Regions from separate parts of the Kistimonas ophiarachnellae genome, predicted to be linked through region 1. Evidence: predicted binding sites of a transcription regulator. Region 1 holds the regulator's gene; each other region holds the start of a gene.

The links. The regulator FliA, encoded in region 1, starts transcription of late flagellar genes. The targets are predictions, from matches to a motif close to CTAAAGTTNNNNNNNNNNCNGCCGATA.
Region 2: the regulator FliA is predicted to act here: its motif matches at 1,198-1,224, upstream of AC27K1_RS18430 (flagellin).
Region 3: the regulator FliA is predicted to act here: its motif matches at 1,982-2,008, upstream of flgM (flagellar biosynthesis anti-sigma factor FlgM).

The regions. Positions count from the first base shown of each region.
Region 1 covers NZ_BAAJPA010000006.1:174,214-180,420, forward strand. The annotation lists gene AC27K1_RS09460 (heme ABC transporter permease) at 53-790, opposite strand; gene ccmB (heme exporter protein CcmB) at 920-1,615, opposite strand; gene ccmA (cytochrome c biogenesis heme-transporting ATPase CcmA) at 1,615-2,298, opposite strand; gene AC27K1_RS09475 (rhodanese-like domain-containing protein) at 2,436-2,870, opposite strand; gene AC27K1_RS09480 (RNA polymerase sigma factor FliA) at 2,966-3,694, opposite strand; gene AC27K1_RS09485 (P-loop NTPase) at 3,697-4,515, opposite strand; gene AC27K1_RS09490 (sulfotransferase family protein) at 5,154-6,086, shown strand; gene fliO (flagellar biosynthetic protein FliO) at 6,131-6,207, opposite strand, start outside.
Region 2 covers NZ_BAAJPA010000017.1:6,188-12,394, reverse strand. The annotation lists gene flgK (flagellar hook-associated protein FlgK) at 1-192, shown strand, start outside; gene flgL (flagellar hook-associated protein FlgL) at 213-1,127, shown strand; gene AC27K1_RS18430 (flagellin) at 1,280-2,431, shown strand; gene AC27K1_RS18425 (hypothetical protein) at 2,557-2,919, shown strand; gene fliD (flagellar filament capping protein FliD) at 2,994-4,304, shown strand; gene fliS (flagellar export chaperone FliS) at 4,521-4,916, shown strand; gene AC27K1_RS18410 (hypothetical protein) at 4,909-5,223, shown strand; gene AC27K1_RS18405 (flagellar hook-length control protein FliK) at 5,220-6,207, shown strand, end outside.
Region 3 covers NZ_BAAJPA010000001.1:409,979-416,185, reverse strand. The annotation lists gene fliI (flagellar protein export ATPase FliI) at 1-726, shown strand, start outside; gene AC27K1_RS01755 (flagellar export protein FliJ) at 723-1,163, shown strand; gene AC27K1_RS01750 (flagella synthesis protein FlgN) at 1,164-1,649, opposite strand; gene flgM (flagellar biosynthesis anti-sigma factor FlgM) at 1,646-1,945, opposite strand; gene flgL (flagellar hook-associated protein FlgL) at 2,077-3,243, opposite strand; gene flgK (flagellar hook-associated protein FlgK) at 3,279-5,237, opposite strand; gene AC27K1_RS01730 (rod-binding protein) at 5,265-5,597, opposite strand; gene AC27K1_RS01725 (flagellar basal body P-ring protein FlgI) at 5,612-6,207, opposite strand, start outside.

The DNA.
Region 1 (6,207 bases):
TCGTCCTTCTATGCCCGTCTTAGTCTTTTACTCGTATTCACACCGATGTCTTTCAGGACGCCACCAGCTGCTTAACCCAGCGCGTTCGCTGTTCCCGCTCCAGTATTTCCGCACGTAGTCGCAACAGAAAGACGAACAGGCAGAACAGGTAAAAACCGGCGATGGAAATCAACAACGGCGTCAGCATTTCCGGCGCCATGGTAGTTTCGCCCGTCACCTTGATGGACGGCCCCTGATGCAGGGTATTCCACCATTCAACGGAATACTTGATGATCGGAAGATTCACCAGCCCCACCAGTGCGAGAATGGCACAGGCACGCGCAGCGGAATCCTGACTGTTCATCGCTTCACGCAACGCAATCAAACCGAGATAGAGGAACATCAGGATCAATACCGAGGTCAGCCGGGCATCCCATACCCACCAGGTCCCCCAGGTCGGTTTCCCCCAGATCGCCCCGGTGAGAAGCGCCAGCGCACAAAAAGATGCACCGATAGGCGCCAGGCATTTGGCCGCCATATCTGCCAGTTTGATTTTCCAGATAAAGCCAATACCGGCAATGATCGCCATCCCGGCATAAACCGACATGGCCAGCGATGCCGACGGCACATGAATAAAAATAATGCGGTAACTGTTACCCTGCAGGTAATCCGGCGGCGTCCAGAACAGCCCCCAGCCGACCCCGATCAGGATCAGCGCAGACGCCAGCAAACCGATCCACGGCAACCACCGACCACTGATGTCATAGAACCACTTTGGCGAAGCAAACTTGTGAAAAAATGTCCAGCGCATACGTTATAGTAACTTTCTGTTCTGTCGCGCCATAATATGGGTATTTACCGTAAATACCATATAAACCGTTCCCCTCATGGCGCTTCGTTGATCTGGCGCAATACTACCATGACTGCGTCATTTACTCACTTAACCGCTGATACTGATCCGTAATCCCGCACTGATGGCGAAGGGTGCAAACGTCACACCCAGCATGAGCATGGCGCCGAGCCAGAGCAGGTAACCGCTCCAGGCCAACCCGTTCACCGCTGCGTCAATGCAGCCCGTTCCCAGGATCAACACCGGGATATAAAGCGGCAAAATCAGGAGCGACATCAACACGCCCCCCTTTTTCAAACCGACTGTCAGGGCTGAACCAATTGCCCCCAGCAGGCTCAAAAGTGGCGTACCCAGCATCAAGGTGGCAATCAACGCAGGGAAGGCAGACGCGGGCAAATGAAACATCACGGCCAGCACCGGTGACAGAATCACCAGCAACAAACCACTCACTAACCAGTGGGCCAGCACTTTCGCCATCACTAACACATAAAGCGGCTGCGGACTGAGCATGATCTGCTCAAGAGAACCATCATCGAAATCAGACCGGAACAGGCTATCCAAAGACAGCAATGTCGCCAACAGCGCGGCCACCCAGATGATGCCGCTGCCAATCATGGTCAACATTTTGGATTCAGGACCAACGCCTAACGGAAACAGGCTGGCCACCAGGATAAAAAACACCAGTGGATTCATCAGGTCACCGCGCTGACGGAAATGCAGCCGGAGATCCCGGGACAACACCTGACAAAAAGCGTGAAAAACAGAAGGGGCTGTCGATTCAGTCATTACACGGCCTCTACTGCTAATGAATGATCCGAAGAAGACAGCAACTCAGCAAGATCAAGCCGTTTCAAGCCCTGATACTGAATACCCAGCTCATGGTGAGTCGTTAACATCACCATCCCGCCTTGCTGAGCATGGCTGATCAATAAGGATTCCAGCGCCTTGACACCGGCACGGTCAATGGCGGTAAACGGTTCATCGAGTATCCACAAGCGCTGTTGACTGAGATGCAGACGTGCCAGCGCTACCCGTCGCTGCTGCCCCGCTGAAAGTTGATAGCAGGGCACATCCTCAAACCCATAAAGGTCGACCTTACCGAGCGCGCCGAGAATAGCCTTATTCGTATAATGCCCATGCATTCCCATCACAGCCCGGAGGTTTTCCTCTGGCGTTAAGGCTGGCTTGATTCCCACCTGGTGGCCTATAAACAACAGGTCCTGCTGGAAGGCCAGCCGGTTACGCTCAACCGTAGTACCACACCAAGTAATATCGCCATCAAAATCAAGCGATAATCCGGACACAATGCGCAACAGCGTAGTCTTGCCGGAGCCATTCGGCCCCGTCACCTGAACAATTTCACCCGGTCCGAGATCCAGTGCCAGCTCAGAAAACAGTACTCGATCATCCCGAATGCAACACAGTTGCCTGAGTCTTAACAGAGGATCGTTCGGTGTGACGGCGGTCATGCAGATGCGTTAAAACCAGCAGTTATAGTGAGCTGACTTTATATAGAAAGAGGCAGGATTTTGCAAAAACAGGAAGTCATCATGGGGTATTTACCGAGTCACGATGCTTATTACCGTAACCCGGCTATCTTCTGTCGTTACTGTTTGTCGCTGCGCATGACGACAGGCAAGTCAAACGCCAACCAGGAAAAATAGCCTTCCCGGAAATAAAATACTTTTTCGTAGCCCCATAAAACCGCCAGGTATGATGCAAAGGCTGCACGAATCCGGTGAGTCCCACTGCCATAAATCACCACCGGTGTTTTGCGATCCATGAAACCATCATGGTAAAGCAGGGCAAAGGTTGACTTGAGCCCCAGGTGATGCGCCCCCTCAACATGTCCCCAGTTCCATTCCCGGCGAGTGCGAATATCAATGAACATGGCTCCCAATTCATGTAGTCGCTTGGCCTGGGCCGTATTAACGGTAGTTGCCCCCTCAACATGCTCCGGTGCTTCACCCGCTACCGCCTGTCCCCAAAGCAATGCCATAAACAGCACCACACTTCTGAATACACTGATGATTTGTTGCATCCGATACGTCCTTGTATAACTGCTTACCACACGGTCTTCCTGACCGCTTACGGCAAGACATAGCCCAGAAACAACCTGACTGCAGTACTGGCATTTCAAGTCCAGTTCTGCAGCCGGGCCCTCAGTCTTAACGCCGCCTGGCTGTGGATCTGGCTGACCCGCGACTCGCTGACCCCCAGCACCTTGCCAATTTCCTTGAGATTCAGTTCCTTTTCGTAATAGAGGTTCAACACCAGCTGCTCCCGCTCTGACAGGGTCTCAATGGCAGACCCCAAGGCCTTGCGGAACTTCTCCGTCTGCAGATCCAGTTCCGGGGCATTGTTCTCTGAGCGGCGTTGCAGGCGCGACTCCTCGCTATCGAACATATCCTCAAAACTGAACAATCGGCAGCCACGCAAGTCCTGCAGGATGTTGAAGTATTCCTCCAGAGAAACATCCATTTCTGCCGCGACTTCAGAATCCCGTGAATCACGCCCAAGCCTCGCCTCTACCGCACGAATCGCTTCGCTGACACGTCGGCTATTGCGATACACCGAACGAGGCCCCCAGTCTCCCCGACGAATCTCGTCCAGCATGGCGCCGCGAATCCGAATACCGGCAAAGGTTTCAAAGCTCGCTCCCTTGTCGACATCAAATTTCCGCGCCGCTTCCAGCAAGCCGACCATACCAGCCTGCACAAGATCATCGAGCTGCACACTGGCGGGCATCCTGGCAGAAAGGTGACGGGCAATCCGTTTGACCAGCGGCGTATGTCGCTCAACCAACTCGGCATACGTTCGCCGACTGGCGCGTTTTTCCGCCGTTTCCCGAATCAACGCTTCCATGGCTAACACCCTCCTGCGAGAACCTGGTTCTCGAAGAAGAAGGTCATCCCGCCCCTCGGGTAATAAACACGTGAGTGCTGACTCATGCCATCGGCAATAGAGCGCATACCACGGCAAACCTTGGAGTCGGGAGCAGTCTGGAAGAGCGTCATGGCACGATCACTGGCCTTGCGCACTGCAGGGTCGTAAGGCAAGGTGCCGGCATGACGAATCACGAGGTCATGGTCAAAGCCAATCTGCGACTGCAACGCCTGGATGAGCTGCGAGCCTTCACGCTGACTCCTGACCATGTTGGTCACAACATTGAAATGCTGAACACCATATTGCAGACGCAATGTACGGATATAGTCCGCCGTATCCGCAATGGTGACCTTGTCCGGCGTGACCAGCACCATGGCATCCGATGCGGCTGCTACCAGGCGCATGTCCCGCTCCCGGAAACCACCGGCGGTATCCAGCAGCAGGATATCAACCTGGTCAGCAATATCATCGACAGACTGGATCAGCGATAGCAGGCTGGTCTCATTGATGCCGGCGAGATCACCTCCGCCCCTGGCGCCGGGCACCACTTTCACATCCGCCGGTCCTGACAGAAAGGTGTCGGCAATCGAGCACCGCCCTGCCATCACATCCGCGATGGTTTGCTCCGGCGTCTGCCCGAGCATCAGGTGCACATTGGCAAGATTAAAATCAGCATCCATTAACAAGACACGGTTGCCGGCACGACTTAACGCTTCGGCCAGGTTAATGGAAAAGCTGGTTTTCCCTACACCACCTTTGCCGCTGGCAATCGCAGCGACTCTCACTGGTTTAACGTCCATAGTTCCTTTACGGTCCGTTAGTTGTCATGGGATAGATTCAGCTAACGCCATTCCTTGGCGTCAGCAAATTAATAATTGCAAGAGATGTACCAACATAAAAAAACAGACCCAATAAAATATATCTATATGTTTTTATTGGCTTTATTTGAAATCACAAAAAGAATACAACCCTATAAGCCCGATAACTCCTCAATTATCAGGATGTTTTTTTGACTCACCAGTCATCAGGTGACATTTTCCCGGCATCTACAAATGCCCGTTATTGGAAACACACAAGGAAAATCAAAGAAACTATCTTCAAGCTGATGGCTTAATAAACCGTCAAGTGCTTAATGGGCCCCTCTAGCAAAACATTTTCACTGGTCTGCATGCTGCAAAAAAATGATTGATACCTGCATTTACTATACGAAGGCTTTGATGGTCACGGGGAAGAACTAATACAGCCATTTTAGCCAACCTCTCAGGAACTGATGACACAAAGGGATGTCCTTGTATATAGGCGTATTCCTGAGTGAACTTTTGATTCCAGAACATTCAGAGTGCGCTTACGGTGTATGACCTTTCACTTAACAGTCCGGAAAATCCGTTTTATAAAAACGTGAAAATCCGAGATTGAAACAACTGACAGGATGCTTAATATGTTTAACAATATGAATTATTGCGTGACATTCGCAGCTACCGCTGTAGTTTCAGCCACCCTGCTGGCTAATCAAATACTCTTTTCAGAGAATGATCCGGATAGTAGCATGACGAACATTTGCGCCGGAGCACTTGTTACCAGCGCTCTCGGAGCACTATATCATTATTGCTGCCATAAAATGGACATACGCGAGAGAAGAGTTGAAGCCAGAGCAAGCAACGCTAAAAAACCAGACATAAAAATTATTGGCGCTGGATTAAGTCGTACCGGGACTGTTAGTTTACAGGAAGCCCTGAATGAATTAGGATTCATGCCTGTTTATCATGGTCTGGATATGTTTGCCGATCCTGATTCAACCGTATGCTGGAAAAAATACAAAGAAACAAAAGAGCTCAAATATTTATATGGCGCCCTCGAGGGTATGAATGGGCTTATTGATTACCCATCAGCACTAATGGTGAAGGATTTATTAGAAATATTTCCTGACGCTAAAGTAATCTTAACAACTCGAGAAGGGAAACAATGGGCAAAAAGCGCCAAATCCGTTCTATTTAGACCTGAATATAAGAAAGAGATTCCCTTTGTTTGGGTTGCGTCATTTTTTTCAGACAAACTCAACGCCGTAAAATTATTCACAGCGATGTATAAAAAAGAATTTGAGGCTGATTTACTTGAAGGCAATACTACAGATGAAAACAAAATGGCTGTTTCACTTGAAACTCACAACCAGAAAATCAGGAACCTTGTACCGGCTGAAAAATTATTGGAGTTACCTTTAGGTTCTAACTGGGAGCCATTATGTCACTTCCTGGGGAAGCCCGTTCCAGACAAGCCATATCCAAAGGTTAATAGCACCAACGCTGTCAGGGAGACAGCACAAAGAATTATACGAGGTAAGGATTTTGACAGGACAGGCCAAAGCTACAGTTAAATGTAGAAGCGAAGCGACCTCCGCGAAAGATAAAAGACATGAATTCAGGATCTACGGAGCAACTGGCGGAATTTCTCATCAACAGGCGTGGCCTGGTCTTCAGGACTCAACACTGGCTCAT
Region 2 (6,207 bases), on a different contig from region 1:
GCGCAGGCGGGCAGCAGTTACAACGCGGCGAAAGTGCTCCACGAGGAAGCGGCCAATGCCCTGGCGAGCGTGGCTGGCGTCAACCTGGATGAAGAGGCGGGCAGCCTGCTGGTTTACCAGCAGGCGTATCAGGCGAACGCCAAAGTGATCGCCACCGCGCAGCAGCTGCTCGATACCATCCTCAACCTTTGATCGCTGACAGGAGTGACACCGTGCGCATCAGCACCATGCAAATGCATGCCACCATGAACAGTTCCATGCAGCAGACGACCGGCAAGGTCAACCAGTCGCTGCTGCAGATGCTCAGTGGCAAGGAAATACTGAAACCGTCTGATGATCCGCTGGCCGCCCTGCAGATCATGGGCATGAATGACGAGCTGGCACAGCTTGAGCAGTACCAGAAAAATATCGCGGCGGCAGAATTGTCGCTGTCAGCGGAAGAAACGGTGCTGAATGATGTCAATGACACGTTGCAGCGCCTGCGTGACCTGACGCTGTCCGCCGGTAACGATGGCATGACCCCGGAAGACCGTGCGGCGATTGCCCAGGAAGTGGATCACCTGACCGAACAACTGGTAGACATGGCGAATACCCGCTCTGCCAGCGGCGAATACCTGTTTGGCGGCACCAGGGGCGATACGGCGCCGGTGGCCAAAGACGACGACGGCAACTGGGTTTACCTCGGGGGTGACAGTAGTCGTGAAATTCCCATCAGCGATAACCGGACCATTGCCCAGGGCGATACGGCGGAAGACATCTTTTTTTCGATCGGTTCTGCGGATGGAAGCGATATTTTTACCAGCCTGGAAAAATTATCTGACGCCCTGAAAACGGGTGATCCCGCCGAACTGGATAACGTACTGGCAACCAGCCTGGATACCATAGACGACGCGATGCAATCCGTCGGTTCTACCTTAACGTCAGTGGGGGCACGCATGAACACGTTGGAGATGGCGCAGAAGGCCAATGAGGAGTCCGTCACCATGACGACCGATATGAAAGGGTCGCTGGAAAACCTGGATTACGCTGAAGCCATCACCCAGCTGACCATGGAATTTACCGCGCTGCAGGCGACGCAGCAGAGTTATGGCAAGGTGAACAAGCTCTCTCTGTTCAATTACATCTGATCGTTCGCGGTTCTTTTTTCCTCCCTGCCACTTTCCGGCCTGGAAAGTGGCAAAAAAAACAAAATAAATATTTAAGTTCCTGAATTAACAGACGACTTCTGTTGCGTACGCCGCCAGTGGCGCTAAAACACAGCAATTATCGGAGTCATGACATGCTGTCCATCAATACCAACTCTACCGCGCTGATCGCTCAGAACAACCTGGGTAACACCCAGAAGGCCATGGAAAACAGCATGCTGAAGCTGTCCACTGGTCTGCGCATTAACAGTGCTGCCGACGATGCGGCGGGTATGCAGATTTCTAATCGTATGGGTACTCAGATCAGCGGTCTGGATGTGGCTATGCGTAATGCTAACGATGCTATCTCTATGGCTCAGACTGCGGAAGGGGCTATGGGGGAAAGTTCCAACATTATGGGCCGTATGCGTGATCTGGCGTTACAGTCTGCTAACGATACCAATACAGAAGCTGATCGTGCTGCAATGCAGGAAGAGATCACTCAGTTGCAGACTGAAATGAACCGTATTGCAGATACCACCACTTTTTCAGGTAGAAAACTCCTGGATGGTTCAGCAGAAAAACTGACTTTCCAGATTGGGTCCAATGCTGATGAAACTATTTCTTTCGGTATTGGCGAAATGGGGGCAGACTCTCTCGCTCAAACCGTATCCAAAAATAATGTTGAAGTTCTTCGTCATGAAACAGACGGGGAAACATCTGGATACGCTTTCAATTATTCTAGTGATGGTACCGATACCGAAATGCTGAACGCTAGCACTATCGAGGGATTGGTTACCCAAATTGAAGACAATATGGCCGAAGATTACGATGTGGAAGTATCTATATCTGTTAAGGCTGACGACAATTCAGATAATCCAGATGCAAAAGTGTTGGACTTCAGCATTGCAGGAAACGATCAAGCATCCATTGATGCTCTGACGAACGCTACAAAGCATTCAATGGGTAATACAGGTACAGTTGTTAAGGCTGAGAACGTAGGAGCCCTTGATCTAACAACTGCCGCAGGTGCTCAGCAAGCCATTAAAACATTGGATAGTGCAATGGCTCACGTAGACTCCGAACGCGCCAACCTCGGTGCCGTCCAAAACCGTCTGGACTCCACCGTCAGCAACCTGTCCAACATCCAGGAAAACATGACCGTTTCCCAGAGCCGTATTCTGGACGTGGATTTCGCCAAGGAAACCACCAGCATGACCAAGAGCCAGATGCTGATGCAGGCCGGTTCTTCCGTACTGGCCCAGGCCAAAGGTCTGCCGCAGTACGCCGTTCAGCTGATGGGCTAATCGCTCGTTAAGCGCATGCGATAAATAACGCCGGTTGCAGCGATGTGCCGGCGTTTTTTTAATCGGCGATTTCACAGGGTGACCCTGTTTACAACGATTGTCTTTCGACTCACCGGGAATCACGGATGGAACGTATATCCGACAGGTCTGTGCCGGTTAACCCGGTTCGGGTCGGGAAAGTTGTCTCGGCGGGTCGCACGATGCCTGTGGGGCAGGATGACCGTCGACAGGCATCACCAGAAACACCGCAGGAAGGGGCGGAAAAAAACTTCCGGAAGCCATTGCTGGCCCATGTCGCACGGATGAATCCGGTGGTTGCCGAACGGGGCTGGCGGTTCAGTCTTCGTCGTTTACCCATCGGCGACCTGGTGGTGGAATGCCTCGATGCGGATGACTTTGTCGTACGTCAATTGTCGCCCCTTACCTTCCTGGGCCTGAATCCCGGTGATCTGGCGGAAGGCGGATTTTTTATCAACGAAGAGTGCTGATGGCACACTAATTGCTATTGGCCGGTCACGATGCGTCCGTCCGGTGGGACGGCAGAACGGAAGGAAGTCACCCTATGGCGATCAGCATGCCCGGCATGGGCTCGGGGCTGGATATCAATTTGATGGTCCAGACCATGGTGCAGTCGGAAATGGCGCCGCGAATAAACCAGCTGCAGAAAAGCGAAACGGCCATCAACAACGAGGTGGCGGCGCTGGAACAGCTGGAAAGCGCCCTCGGAGCGTTTAACAAGACGCTGGAAAAGCTGTCTGACCCCGATGAGTTCGGGTCGCTCAAGGTCAGCATGGATGAGGACGCTGAAAAGCTGTTCGGCGTAACTGTGGATGGAGACGCACGGCCCAACAGTTATCAGGTTGAAGTTAAGCAGCTGGCCGAAAAGCACAAGATTTCAGTGTTTGAAGGCGATTCCGTGGCCGCAGGCACCTACAAGATAGACGTCGGTGGTGAATCCTTCACGCTGGACGTGAAAGAGGGCGAAAACGACCTCGAGTCGGTGATGAACGCCATCAACAAGTCGAAGGATAATCCCGGCGTTACAGCCAGCATCGTCAACGGTGACCAATTGGTGCTGACCAGCAATGAGACGGGTGCTGCCAATACCATCAGCGTTACCAATGAAAGTGGCGGTAACGTGTTGGTGAAAGAACTCCGGGCGGCACAGGATGCCGAGCTGGTTGTGGATGGCATCACGGTCACCAGCGCCAGTAACAAGGTAGAAAACGCCATCAGCGGCGTCACCATCGACCTGAAAAAAGCCGCTGCCGGGGAAACTTTCCGGGTCGACGTGGAATCGGACCTCGACACCATGACCGATTCCGTGAACGAACTGATCGACAGCTACAACACCCTGTTCGGCGCCATTGAAAGCCTGACCCGCACGCCGGAAGGCGGCAGTCGTCCGGCGCTGGCCAGTGATTCCATGACCCAGTCGCTGTTGTCGCAGTTGCGTTCCGCGCTGTCCACGCCGCTGGAAGGTTCCGCCTTCGGCACCCTGGCGGAGATGGGCGTCATCACCACCATGAACGGTGACCTGGAAGTTGACGACGACCAGCTGAAAAAAGCCTTCGAGAGCAACCCGATGGCGGTGGCCGACGCCTTCACCGGGTCGGAAGGGGTGGTCGCCAACCTGCAGGCGGTGGTGGAGCAGTACATCGGCGGCAAGGATGAAAACGACAAAAGTTTCGACGGGCTGATCACCACGCGGGTGGAAAGCCTTGAGGATAACCTCGACGATTTCGGCGTCCAGTGGGAAGAACTCGACAGCCGGGCGGCGGCGCTGACCGAGCGTTATACCGCCCAGTTTGTCGCCATGGACATGGCGATCCAGCAGATGAACGCCACCCTGGGTTCCCTGACGTATATGTAATGCACGACACCCTGTTGGTGTAAGTTCCCGAACTCAAGTGTTCTCGGCCAGCAGTCCGCCGATGGCTGGCTGCTGGCGACCAGGCGATGCCCGCGGGAGAGCATTTTTGTTCAGGCACTTTCGGCGTCCTTCGGGAGGCCGGACAGGCTACGAGATAAACAGCGATTGTCGCCGGAATGCCCGGCGGTGATCCGGTCAAACCGGGCAGTAAAGGCTATGACCTATTCCAACCAGGCGTTGAACGCCTACAAGAGCAACCAGACCGACCAGCGCGCGGCCATGGCCAGCCCCTACCAGATGGTGCGGATGCTGTTTGAATCCCTGCAGGACAACCTCGCCCGGGCGCGGGGCGCCATGGCGCGCAACCAGCCCGCCGAACGGGGCATGGCGATCAGTCGCGCCATTGAGATCCTGGGGTGTCTCCGGTCGTCCCTGGACCAGGAGATCGGTGGGGAGATGGCGGGTAACCTGTCGGAACTTTATCTCTTTTGTTCCCGCACCCTGATGACCGCCAACCGGACCAATGATTTGGAAAAACTCAACGAAGCCGGTTGGGTTGTCAGTGAAATACAACAGGCCTGGGACCAGCTGGGAGAACAGCTTAATGGCTGAGTTAACGCCTTCCGAACAACTGGCTGAATATTGCCAGGCGCTTGAACAGGCCCTTGCCCGGGAAGACTGGGATGAGCTGACCCGTTTAGACAACCAGGTACAGATAACCGTCCACAAGGCAGAAGCCGAAGGCGTTGCTTTGGATGAATCGGTCGTTACACGGCTGAAGACGTTTTATCCGGTCATGATCGAGGCCTGCCGTGAAGAACGTGGCCGGATTGAATCAAAACTGAAACAGCTGCGGGCCAGCAAACCGCCCCTGCAGGCCTACAAGGCTGTGGCCATGAGCACGGTGGGGCGTTCATGATGTTCAACGGCATGGCCCTGCTGAATATGCCTGTTGCCCGGCCCCAGGCGGCACAGGGGCAGGCGGTGCAGCCTTCATCCGGCGAGGCAGGGTTTGACCAGTTGATGGCGCTGCTGGCGTCAGCGCTGGAGCAGGAAGGTGAAACCCCGGAGGTTGTGGCTGACCAGCTGTTGCAGTTTCAGGCGCAGGTAAATTCCGAACCGTTGGACGACAACCAGCGTCAGGCTGTGGCGGCCTGGGTGGAAGGCTTGCTCAGCCAGCAGCCGGTTCAGGGCGATGTGTCGTCTGCCATGGTTGGGCGGCAGGCTGTGCCGGACCGGGTTGACGGGTTACCCGGTCAGCCATCGGCTCAGGGCGATGTGTCGTCTGTCACGGTTCGTCAACAGGCCCGTGAATGGTTGTCGGTTATGCAGGCGCCGGTATCCCGGGAGCCTGTCGCCGCAACCACCACGACAACTGCCGGAGACGCGGCCCGTTCCGCAATGGCGCAGCTGCCGGATGCTGAATCGCTTTATACCGGTGGATTAGTCACAAACGGTCGTGAGGAAGACAGGCCGGTTGAGCATGGCAAGACCCACTCGCAGGATAACGCCCCGGTTTCCCCCGCATTAAAAGTCACTGAACGTGCAGTATTCCAGCTGCAATCCATTCCCGAGAGCGCTGCAAACACGTCACTGGCCGTTAAAACAGAAACCATGCCGATGGCAGACAACCGGCCGGTTATGGCTCAACCGCCCGCAACGGATATGACCCGTGGCGCACCTCTGCGTATGGCGGATGATGAAACCCAGTGGGGGCAGCAACTGAACCAGCGCCTGGTAACCCTGGTAGGCGACAAGGTCAAGGAGGCGCGTATCCGTCTTGATCCACCGGAGCTGGGTCAGCTGGGTGTCAAGGTTGTGGTTGAGGACAATCATCTGAAAATCCGCTTTGCCACGGCTGTGCCGCACGTTCGGGACATGATTGAAGGTCAGGTTGATCGTT
Region 3 (6,207 bases), on a different contig from region 1:
GCTCGAACCGTGGTTATTGCGGCTCCCGCCGATGAGTCGCCGGTCATGCGCCTGCGCGCCGCCTTACTCTGTCACCGGATGGCTGAATACTACCGTGACCAGGGACAGGATGTTCTGCTACTGATGGATTCCCTGACCCGCTATGCCCAGGCTCAGCGGGAAATCGCCCTGTCGGTCGGGGAGCCTCCAGCCACAAGGGGATATACCCCTTCCGTGTTCAGCCAGATTCCCAAGTTGGTGGAGCGGGCCGGAAACGGGATTGAAGGAAGCGGTTCCATTACCGCGTTTTACACCGTGCTGTCCGAAGGGGATGACCTGCAGGATCCGGTGGCGGACTCAGCAAGATCCATCCTGGATGGGCATATTGTTCTCAGCCGAGAGCTGGCTGACAGTGGTCACTACCCCGCCATTGATATCGAATCCTCCATCAGCCGGGCCATGCCACAGATCACTGATGAAACGCAGCAGAAAGCGGCCCAGGTCTTCCGACACTATTACTCCCGCTACCACCAGTTCCGGGACATGATGGCGATCGGCGCCTATCAACGTGGCGCCGATCCGGAGCTGGATCGCGCCATTCAGCTTTACCCGCTGATGCAGGGCTATCTCAAGCAGGGCATGTATGAACGGATTGATCATGCCAGCTGTATCCAGCAACTCTACTCACTGTGGCAGGGTGGCGCCGCGCCCGCGCCAACCCCTGGTAACAATACGGAGGTCGCATGAGCACATCAGTCCAGCTCCTGGAGAAATGCCTGGAAATTCAACAGCAGCGCTACCGGGAAGCGATGAAAAAAGCGCTCCAGTCAGAGCAGAGCCTCAATCAACAGCGTGACCAGCTGACTTACCTGAAGCAGGCCATCAGTGACTACCGGACAGACACCGATACCCAGGTGACGCCCATGTCCGTGGTCAACCTGATCCGCTTTCGAAACCTTCTCCAGCAGGTGGCCGATTTGCAGCACCAGCGGGTCGACCGCGGTCAACAGGAATACAATGATCTCAGCCTGCAGGCCGCGGGTGAGCACCGCAAGCTCAAGGCAATGGAAAAATTACTGGAAAAAATGCAGCAGAAAAGCCGCCTGAAACTCATTAAGAGCGAGCAGAAGATGCTGGATGATCATGCCATCCGGCAATATATCGATCATCGTCAGGATGCCTGATCAGGCCTGGTCAATGTTTCTCGGGCGACTGGCGCGCTCCAGTTGCCCCCCCTGGTTGTAGCCAGGCTGAGCCACTGTATTTCCCCAGAACAACTCCACCAGCCTGGCCGTGGCTGAACGCAACCGTCCCTGCAGGCGGCCATTCATCAGGTTCATCTCGCGGCAGCGCACCATCTGCTTTCGGATGGTTGTCCAAAGCTCACGTCCGTCACCCTGAACATCCGCAGGCAACCCGTCAATCAACTGGTTCATGCCCGCCATATCGGCTGTCAGCCCCCGGGATGCCAGATGCTGGTTTCTGTGTGCGGTATCGACTTCCAGCTCTTCAATCAACCCCGACAGCCGACTGCTCTCCTGCTCCAGGGAGACCATATCCCGGGACAGCAGATACCGGTATTGCTGCTCCAGCAATTGCTCCATTTGTGTCAGAAGCCGGTTGGTTTGACGCAGGGCTGAGAGTGTCGCGTCGGGGGCTGTAGTGGTCATGAGTCGATATCCTGAAGAAAACGCTCAAATTGCTGGATTTTTTTAGCCAGCAACTCCCGGTCTATGGGCATTTTTCCGGACTGAATGGCTTCCCGTAACGTCTCTACTTTGGCCATATCAATCACCGGCAATTGCTCGGCATCCTCTTCCAGAATACCCAGCAACTGTGCCTGGTCACTCAGTTCCAACCGGTCCGTACCGGTAATGGCAGAGGGAGCCGGCACCTTTCGGGTCGCCGTCATCCCCGATAACCGGGCGCCGGAACCCGCTTTGTTGACTCCACTTATCCTGGACATGGCAGACTCTTTTTTCCTGATCGTCCTGAATCAAACAATCGGTAATTTTCTGTAAATCTTGAATCTGCGAGAGCCAAAACCGGCAATATTTCGTTGCTTTTCTGACAGCCCACAGGGGCTGGCGCGGCCGTTTACCGCATGTAATCAAACAGGGACATCCCCTGGATCTTGACGAACGTCTGCTGTGACGCGCTCAGGGCGGTCTGCTGCAGGTTGAGCCGGGAGATGGCCTCGGCATAATCCAGGTCTTCCAGTCCGGAACGCAGGGTGCTGTTCATCAGGATGACATCCTCATGGCTGCTGCCGATGGAGGCCATGGTATTGAGGCTGCCGCCAATACGGGTCTGAACCTGCCCGATCTTGTCAATGGTGTTGTCGATGGTTTTCAGCATGTCGCCAAGCATCTCGCCCGGTACGAAAGTCCGGCTGTCAGAAATGTTCGTGGCAAAGGCTGACAACGCGGTAAACGTGTCAACGGCGGTCAGGGTAAAACGATCGCCGGGCGCCGTGGCGCCATTGATCCTGGCAGAAACCAGCCCGGTAATGGTCAGCTCATCGCCGGTAACGGTGGTTGGCAGCAGGACCGCCGGGCCGCCATCATTCGGCGTCGCCGTGGTGGTCCAGGTACCGGCGACATTCTCCACCGAAATGCTGTCATACTGGCTGAAGGTCGCCAGGTCAAGCACCGTGACCTCCTCAAGCAGCGCACTGCCCACGGCCGTGACCGCCTGGATACCGCTGTTGAAGAACAGGTCCGTGGCCGGATCATTGGCGGCAATATCCGTGGTGCCGTTGACCGCAACCAGCCGCTGCCCTTCCGTGCCCTGGTATTCGTACTCTCCGGGGGTCGCGGTCTCCACTACCGGCACCGTCTGGGATGTTGTGCCTGAGAAGAAGTACTGCCCGTCCGCACGCTGGTAATTGACCAGGCCCAGCAGCTCATCCATCTGCTCATCAATGACCCCGGCCATGGACTTCAGGCCATCCGAACCCAGTGCTACGTTACCGGTCAGCACCACAGTCTCGCGGATACCCTGCAGGACGTTCACCATATTGGTAAGCAGGGTTTCTTCCTGACGCAGTTTCGAATCCAGGCCATCGATGTTGCTCAGATATTGCTCCAGGAACGCCACTTCCTTGTCCAGGTGCAGCACCTGCACCGCTGCCAGCGCATCATCGGACGGCTGCTGGAGTTGCTTGCCCGAGGTAATGCCATCATAGGTTTTGGCCAGTTCCGCCCCCTGTTTCTGCATGGAAGCGATCATCATGTTGTTGTACTGCACCGTGCTGACACGCATGGCATAACCTCCTTGTTACTTCGGATTACTACGAGTTACAACAGGCTGATCAGGGAATCAAACACCCGCTGCGCCGCGGCGATCACCTGGGCGCTCGCGGCATAGGCCTGCTCGGCCTGGATCAGGTTCATGGCTTCTTCATCCAGGTTGACGCCGCTGAAGTTGTTGCGCTCCTCCTGGGCCCTGAGCAGGGACGACTGACCGGTCTCCATGGCCGTGCTGGTCTGGAAGGTCATGACAGCGATCCGTCCCACCAGCTGGGTGTAGCCCTCGGAAAGATTGAACTCGCCGCCAATCACATCACTGGTCTGCAGCGCCGCCAGTTGCCTGGCCACGGTATTGTCCCCGGGGGCGGAAATCTCGCCCCCCAGCGCCAGCTGGGTAATATTGTCATTCGCTACGGCAATTTCATCACTGCCCTGGCGGGTGGGCTGCAGGCGATAGATCTCGTCTACGTTGAGCGTTCCCCCGTTGATGGTGAGCTGCATACCGTCAAAATCGGCCAGAATGGCCCCCGGCGGGGCGGTGGCCGGCACGGCCCCGGAGCCTACCTGAAGGCCGTCAGACAGGCGGGTAATGCGGTATTCCGGCGTGCCGCCGTTGTCATGGATACGCAATTCATAGTCGCTGCCGGTCAGCTGGGTTGAATCCTGTACGGCCAACAGCATGAACGCGTCGTTACCCGGCACGCTGGTCGCGATCCGGATCCGCTTGGACGCCGGAATGCCACTGAGCGGAAACTCCACGGTATAGACATCCCCGTTCTGGATATTGGCCGGATCGGTGAACAGCTCCAGTTCAAGCCCGTCAAAGACAGGGTTCGTCGTGGCCAGTGACGCCACCGTCCCGGTAGCCACGCTGACACCGTCGATGGTGCGGACGATGTCATAGTTACCACCCGCAATACTCATTTCATACTCGCCACCGGCAATAATCCCGGCCTGGTTCACCACGTTAACGCCAAACTCCGCCGAGCCGGTATTAATGTCCGAGGCCACCACCCGGTCCGGCGCGGGTTGCCAGTTGATATCCGCCATCAGCTGGCTGGACGGCCAGCCCTGCCGGTCACCGAGGTCAAACCCGGTGGCGAGGGTCTGGTTCACCTGGTCGGAAAACACCACGGCCATCCGGCCCAGCTCGTTCAGCGCGCTGCTCAGCACCCCGCTCTGGAACTGTTGCAGGCCACCGATAGTTCCCCCCAGGTTGCTGGACAGGGGCACCACCGCAAAAGAGTTGTTGAGTCCCAGCCCCACGATATTGGGATCCAGTGGATCATCGATCACCTCCAGGGTGGAGTAACGGTTGTCCAGCACCAGCGGATGGCCGGAACCGATGTAGACAGCGACCATCCCCTGCTCCACTTCCAGCACGCTGATGCCGACCATTCCGGACAGTTCTTCCAGCGCGCGCTCACGCTGGTCCAGCAGGTCATTCGGTGGATTGATGCCATTCCAGGCTGCCTGTATCTTTTCGTTGTAATCGGCAATACTGGCGGCCAGGGCATTGACCTGTTCAGAGACCGCCACCATCTGGTTATTCAGCAGGCTGGCCTGGCCTTCCAGCTGTTCATACACCCCGTGGAACTGCTGTGCCAGTGAAGCGGCCTCACTGACAATGTTCTGCCGCGCAACAGACGACAGTGGATCGACGGTTGACGCATTCACCGCCGCAAAGAACTGCTCCAGGCCGGCAGACAGCACCGCGCCTTCATTGCCCAGGTAGTCGTCCAGGGTGGACATATAACCTGCCGCCGTGTTCGCCTGGTTGTACACGGTCATGCTTTCACGGATCTGCCCCGTCAGGAACTGGTTGTGAATCCGGCGGACATCGCCAATCGTAACCCCCCCGCCGGATCGCTGGCCTGACATGCTATAAAGCTCTACAGACTGACGGCTGAAACCCGGCGTATTGACATTGGCGACATTGTGACTGCTGGTCTCCATTATTCTCTGGGAGGAGAAAATGCCGCTTTTTCCAATTTCCAGCAAACTCATGGGTGTACTCCTTTACCGCTTCCCGGCTCAGATGGTCTGATCGAGCAGGGCGCCTTTCTGCTTATCGGCTTCCATGCCCTGCCCATAACCGAACTGGCGCATCATGACCTCCGCCAGGCCAAACGCGCCGGTCTTGCTCATTTCCGTTGCGATCCGGCTGTCCATCAACGAGTAATACAGCGACATCTCGTTGCCGCCGAGCAGGTCATCACCGCCGAGGGTTTCATTGGCGGCCCTGGCGCTCTTTAGCATCATGTTGATAAACAGCGACTCAAACGCCTTCGTCGCCTCCTCCATTCCTTTGGGCCGGTTCTGGTGCGTCAGTAAATCCGCGCCGGAAACCATCCCGGAATAGTCCATGTTCATCCCTGGCATCATATGACGATCAGCTCCGCTCTGAGTGCGCCGGCCTGCTTCAGGGCCTGCAATATGGACATAAGGTCCGTCGGGGAAGCGCCCACGCTGTTGATGGCTGAAATAATATCCTGCAGGGAGGCTTCTTCCGGCAGCATGAACAGTGCACCGCGCTGCTGCTCTATCGCGACTTCACTTTCAGGGGTCAACACCGCAGGCCCCTGCCCTTCAGGGTTCGGCTGGGTAACATTTGTGCCTTCGTTGATAGTGACAATCAAACTTCCATGACTGACTGCCGCCGGTAGCACTTTGACATTCTGCCCTATCACCACGGTGCCGGTGCGTGAATTGAAAATCACGCGCGCTGGCGGCGCGGCAGCCTCGATATCAAGATTTTCCAGTACCGACATGAACGTCACCCGCTGACTGCTATCCGGTGGCGCCGCGATGACAATCGAGGCGCTGTCGCGGGCCCGCGCCACATCCGGACCAAATTTGTTATTCACAGCCTGAACAATCCGGCGGGCTGTACTGAAACCCGGGTCTCTCAGGTTCAGCACAATCTCACGATTGGAAGCAAAACTGCTGGGCACGCCGCGTTCCACGATAGCGCCAT